Crateriforma spongiae: one gene and its partner. The protein of the gene in region 2 interacts with the protein of the main gene of each other region in a pairwise test. Links are inferred from orthologs where the notes say so. Each region holds a gene or a part of one and is shown on either strand. Other genes may lie near its edges.

Region 1 (3,281 bases), on a different replicon or contig from region 2:
ACATTCAATTCGCCGTGCGTCCGGAGGCGGATGCGTCGGCAATCGACGAGTATTTGAAAAGCCTGCGTCCGATGCCCAGCCCCCACCGTATCGATGGCCAACTGAGCGAAGCGGCCCAGCGAGGTCGCGAGGTTTTCGCCACATCGGGCTGCATCCACTGCCACGCCGGACCGAACTTCACCGAAGGCAATGCTTATGACGTGGGGACTGGTTTGAATCGGGAACGTGGAAAGCGATTTGACACACCGTCGCTGGTGGAAGTCTGGCGTACCGCGCCGTATTTGCACGACGGACGTGCGGCCACCATCGAAGACGTCTTGGTGAAGTTCAATGAAAATGATCGTCACGGACGAACGTCCGAATTGAGTGACGAACAGGTCAATGATCTGGTGGCGTACGTTCTGTCGCTGTAATCAGGTGGGAAGGTTGCTCAGCGATTCGATGCCAGGCACGAGTGAGTGGTGAATCAGGATTTAGTTTGGCTACAGCATGTCCATCGGGTCGATGTCCACGACGTACTGGACGTCATCCTTTTCGGGGATACGGAAATCCTGGCAAGCACGCCGAATGGTTTCGCCCAGCGGGCCGGATTCCGGGCACTGCAGTAGAGCGTGGAAACGAAACTTGCCGCGTAGACGAGCAATCGGGGGCGGGGCAGGGCCCAGGATGCGAATTTCGTGTTTCAGCAAGTCCCGCGTTGCTTCGATGCGTCCCACCAATTCTTCGGCGATACGTTCGGTGGTCTCTTCTTCGGTGCCACGGATGATGATCCGAGCGACGCTGCCCCACGGCGGGTAGTTGTACTTCTTTCGGTTGACCAATTCGTCTTCGGCAAACCCGATGTAATCGTGCCGCGATGCCGCTTGGATAGCGGGGTGTTCCGGGGAATAGGTTTGCACGATCACGCGACCACCGCGGTCACCACGGCCGGTTCGTCCGGCGACTTGGGTGACCAGTTGGAATGTTCGTTCAGCGGCGCGAAAATCGGGGAAGTGCAGGGCACTGTCGGCGTTGATCACGCCAACCAATAACACGTTGGGAAAGTCCAAGCCTTTGGCGATCATCTGTGTTCCCAACAGGATGTCGATCTTTCCTGATCGAAATGCTGAGAGCACCTTTTGGTGGCTGCCCGGTCGCCGCATGGTATCGCTGTCCATCCGTGCGACATTGGCGTTGGGGAACCGTGCCTTGACTTCGACTTCTAGTTTTTGTGTGCCCAGGCCTCCGTATCGGATACCGTCGAATCGGCATGCCGGGCACCATGGAGGCGTCGCGATGCAAAAGTCACAGTAGTGGCACATCGCTTTGCCGCCGTCGCGATGGTGCGTCAGTGGCATGTCGCAATCCGGGCACGCGACAACGTGACCGCACGATGGGCACTGGATGGTGGTCGCAAACCCTCGCCGATTTAGCAGCAAAATGCACTGGCCCTTTTCATGGATTGTTTCTTGAACCGCTTGATGAAGCGGGCGGCTGATCGCACCCACGGTTCGATCGTCTTTGATGCGCATGTCGACCAATTGAACGTCGGGCATGGCCCGGTCATGCACTCGATCAGGCAGCGATAGACGTTCGGCGTGGCCGGTTCGTGTGGCATGCCAAGATTCCAGCGACGGCGTGGCGGAACCCAGCAGCACGGGAATGCCCAGTGAATTTGCACGAGCGATGGCCACCTTTCGGGCGTGATATCGAGGCTGGGTGTCCTGTTTGAACGAACCATCGTGTTCTTCATCGATGATGATCAGCCCCAGTTTGGGCAGGGGGGCGAACACGGCGCTTCGCGGGCCGATGACGACTTGAACTTCGCCGCTGCGGATTCGCTGCCATTGGAAATGGCGTTCGGCGGGCGTCATCTGGCTGTGTAAAACCGCGACGCTATCGAAGCGTCGTTCGAAACGTCCCCGTGTTTGCGGAGTCAGGCTGATTTCGGGCACCAACACGATCGCACCGCGGCCGAATTTCACCAAGTGTTCGATTGCACGAATGTAGACTTCGGTTTTTCCACTGCCGGTCACGCCATGCAGCAGCATGACCTTGGTTTTCTCCGATTCAACGGCTTGATTGATCTGTTTCAATGCGTCCGATTGCGAGTCAGTCAGATGGTGTGTTTTCTCCGCTTCCCCGTCGTTGATTTGCCAGCGGGTGGACATGCCGCTGTTTTGTTCACGTCGGCGTTCGCTGGACAGCAATCCCTTTTTGTGTAGACGCCGAATCGGGTCTTCGGTGCAACCGACTTGGATGCTGATCTGGGCCGCCGTCATGGGGGCGTTTGCGGCCAGCAGTATTCGCGCAACAGCTTGTTGCTTGGGTGACAGGCCGGCTACGATTTCTTCTGTCAAATCTTTGGGGTCGGCCCGGAAATACGTCTTCTGTTTCGTGCCGGCGCTGCTTCGTACGCTGGACGGAATCAGCGTGTCGAAGACTTGTCCGGCGGGTGCCTGGTAGTAGTGGGCGATCCAAAGGACCAGTCGAACCAAAGCTGGATCGCACAGAGGTTCCTCGTCCAGCAGTTCACTGATCTCACGCAGTTTGTGCCGGCTTTTGCCGGCCATGTCGACATGGATGCACCAGCCCATCGTGCCGCCCCGTCGTCGTCCCAGCGGGACACGGACTCGCGACCCGGGTTGGATGTGTGACCGCATTGCATCGGGAATTGCGTAGTCATACGGGCCGTGCGGCGACTGGCTGAAGACAACGCGGGCGATTGCGGTTTCTTCGGCTGCGACCAATTCCCAGGGCGGCGGCGATTTATCGAACAGATCCACCTGACGCGACGCGTCATCCCCGCGGTTGCGGTGGGGCGGATCGTGGTCAAAATCGTGCGTCATGGCGTTGCCCGACGGCGGACTCGTGTCGTGGGGGGCGTGATTGCAGGCATCTGTCAACATAATGCATCCCTTCGAAAGTGTCGTTGGCTGGCATTTTGCCGATGTCGTTGACACGTCTGGTCACCCGCGGGGCGAACTGAGGCATGCGGATGCGTTGGGGCCATGGCTCGAGAATGATTCACGGTCGAAAGATGGCCGTCGTTGCCCGGACCGATAGACAAGAGTGACATTTCATCATGCGTATTGGCGTTTTTGGGGGATCGTTCGACCCGGTGCATCTGGGGCATTTGTGGATCGCCGAATCAGCAATCGAAACACTGGGGTTGGACCAATTGAGGTGGATCCCGACGGCGACGTCCCCGCTGAAACAGGATCGGCAGGCGGCCGCGGATGAAACCCGTGTGGCCATGCTGCGGTTGGCATTGGGCGGTGCCGACCAACACATCGTCGACG
Region 2 (2,985 bases):
CTGCTTTTTTGGCCATGTTTGTTCTCTGGGGAACGGTCGTTAAAAAAAGTCGAGGGTTAGGGAGATGCCCGTGTAAAACGTCATGTTTTGGCGGGCAATTTATTTGTGTCTTGCAATACGGTCAATGAGACAGCTGGTCCAGAACGTGCGGATGCGACCAACGAGCGCGTCAAGCGGAACCAGAGACCGGTTGTCGATCACCCGTCAAACATCTCTCTGACCAGCTGTCTTGGTCGCTCGACCGACCCCGCAGACCTGGGACTTGGGACGTAAATTCGACGAAGCCGATGCTGTCGCAAGACCCGAGAGTTGGAAGCATTTCCGGCCAGGAAGATGTCGAGCCGAAGATGCACGCCGCGTCCCAAAGCGACACTGCCGACCGAAAAGCTGGCGGCGTTGCTGTCTTCCATGGCCAGCGACGACAATCGCCTTTGAGGCAACCACGGGCATCGTCACGCCGAAGCGTTTTTCGCGCGGGATACCTGGGCAATGGCTGCCGCGAAGGAGACCGGTCGGCGGGTCCGGCGCGGCGACAAGGCGTCCGAAATGGGGCTGACAGGAATCGAACCTGCACTTCCGAAGAAACTGGAACCTAAATCCAGCGCGTCTGCCAGTTCCGCCACAGCCCCGCGGTGTGGTGTTTGTGTCTGGTTCACTTAAGGCGAACCGAGAACCGTCGAATTTCAATCACTATGGAAGCGGTTGGTCACTCCGATGCTGAGGCGAATCAGATACGGAGGCGACCCAATCAATCGCACGCCCCGGCCGAACCGATTCGGTTAGGGCTGGGGCAATGCATTCGCGAAACGATCCGGTGATCGCCCCGCGCTTCGTCTTCGGCCGCGTGTCTCGTCCGGATGCATGTCCGGACAAACGAAACACGGTCAACGGCTTGCAATCAGGCTTCGGCCGATTCGGCGGTGACCGTCGGGACGACCCAGACTTTCAGGCTGGCGTCGACTTCGCTGTGCAAGTGGATCTTGACCGTGTACAGACCCAGTTCCTTCAGCGGACCTTCCAAACGGATCTGGTCTTGGGCCAAGGTGAAGCCGGCTTCCTTCAGGGCGTCGACGATTTCGTGCGGACCGACGCTTCCGTACAGGTGACCTTCGTCGTTGGCATTGGCTTCGATCGTGATCGACTGCTTGCCCAGTTCGTCGGACAGGTCTCGCCACTCCTTCAGCTTTTCCAGTTCGATCGCACGCAGTTTGTCGCGGTGCTTTTCCACCATTCGCTTGTGGTGGTCATTGGCGATGGTTGCCAGACCTTGCGGCAGCAGGTAGTTCAGCGCGTAACCGCGTTTGACTTCGACGATGTCGCCCTGCTTGCCCAGGTGTTCGATGTTGTGGATCAGCAACAGTTGGATGCCGCCGTTTTCGCCCTTGGGCAGGCGTTTAAACGTTTGCTTGTGACGGGTCGCAGGCATGATCGTGATCTGTGATGGAAATGGTGAATGAATGAAGTGTTTTGGTTAGATTCGTCGGCCTTGGGCGGCGAGTCGATCAGAACGGGATGTCGGCGTCTTCGTACCCGGCACCTTCGCCGGTCGGCTGCGCGTCACCGCGTCCGGGTGGCGGACCCGAATCATCGCGATGGCTTTGCGGCGGGGGACCGCCCTGGGACGCGTCGCCTTGTGCGGGACGACGACCGCCGCCACCGCCGCCGGATCCGTCACGTCCGCTGATCAACTGCATGCGTTCGCCGATGACCCGCAGTTTGTAATTCTTCTTGCCGTCCTTTTCCCAGGAATCCAGTTTCAGGCGGCCTTCGATAAAGATCGGAGAGCCCTTGCTTAGGTATTCGCTGGCGACTTCCGCGGTTCGTCCCCACAGGGTGACGTCCACGAAAGTGGTTTCGTCGACCCATTCGCCTTCGGCATTCTTTCGTCGATCGTTGACGGCGATACCGATGTCGGTCACGGCACGTCCCCCGGGCGTGTAACGCAAGTCAATGTCTCGCGTCAAGTTGCCCATCAAGACGACGCGATTGTAGCTGGCCATCGGCGAGGTCTCCTTGTTGTGGTTTGGGGGATGTGACGATGAATCGCGGAACGCGGAATCAGGCTTCTGCCGGGGCTTCGGCGGCGGCCGGGGCCGGTGTGTCGCCGGATTCCGAGTCGCCGGCTTCGTCCGAATCCGCTCCAACGACGCGTTCGCCGCGAGCGTTTGCCAGGATCGGTTCCACCAGGCGCGGATCCAAGCGGATGGTCAGGTGGCGAACGACGGCGTCATCCAAGTGGAATCCGCGGTCGGTCTTGGCGACCACATCGCCTTCGCCGGAGAAGTACACCAACCAGTAGGTGCCTTTTTGGTGCCCGTTGATCGGGTACGCCAGTTTCTGTTCCATCCACAATCGGTTGACGTGAACTTCACCACCGGCCGCCGTGACAACTTCTTCCACTCGTTTTGCAACGCCACCGGGGTCGCGTGCGTAGTGGTTGCTGTCCAGGATCAACAGGGTTTCGTAGGTGTTGTTGGCCACTTTTCGGGGTCTCTCGTAAAAAGTGATTCGATGCCGGGGCGATTCGTCACCGGATCGTTTCGTTGTCTGTGCGGCTTTTCGGTCAATCGGCCTTCGCGTTGTATCGGCTCATCACCGCCGTCATGTCGTCCACTGCCCAGTCCATGACGGCCTGAGCGGCACGATCGATCGCCGGATCGATCAACGACTGTTCCTGGGAATCGAAGCGACCCAACACATAGTCGGGCGTTTGCCAACCAGGTGGCGGTCGGTCGATTCCAACCCGCAAGCGGGCAAATTCTTCGCCGCCCAACATCCGAATGATGTCGGCCAGCCCTTTTTGGCCACCCGCACTGCCGCGTGGTCGGATCCGCAATCGCCCGGTCGGCAGATTCAGATCGTCGCAGACGACCAGCAGGTCGGCGTCATCCAATTTGTAAAAATCTTTTGCCTTGCGGACGCTTCGGCCGCTGGCATTCATGTAAGTGTGTGGCCAAAGCAGGACCAGTTTTTGTCCGCCGCTGT

Evidence for each region.
Region 1: the proteins of HFP54_RS02965 (region 2) and priA interact in binary tests that used the Escherichia coli proteins (3 or more experiments, as listed by UniProt). The link is inferred for Crateriforma spongiae from one-to-one orthologs.

Annotation. Positions count from the first base shown.
Region 1 is NZ_JAAXMS010000002.1:280,827-284,107, reverse strand. Bases 156-3,185 are described here. They hold priA (replication restart helicase PriA), read right to left. Parts: upstream 2,829-3,185; coding sequence 483-2,828; downstream 156-482. Other genes in these bases: nadD (nicotinate (nicotinamide) nucleotide adenylyltransferase), read left to right, coding at 3,065-3,185; HFP54_RS05240 (c-type cytochrome), read left to right, coding at 156-413. In the rest of the region: more of HFP54_RS05240, read left to right, coding at 1-155; more of nadD, read left to right, coding at 3,186-3,281.
Region 2 is NZ_JAAXMS010000001.1:800,301-803,285, forward strand. Bases 252-2,985 are described here. They hold HFP54_RS02965 (single-stranded DNA-binding protein), read right to left. Parts: upstream 2,001-2,985; coding sequence 1,503-2,000; downstream 252-1,502. Other genes in these bases: rplI (50S ribosomal protein L9), read right to left, coding at 899-1,426; rpsF (30S ribosomal protein S6), read right to left, coding at 2,059-2,481; pth (aminoacyl-tRNA hydrolase), read right to left, coding at 2,564-2,985. UniProt on the Escherichia coli protein: Plays an important role in DNA replication, recombination and repair. Binds to ssDNA and to an array of partner proteins to recruit them to their sites of action during DNA metabolism. Acts as a sliding platform that migrates on DNA via reptation.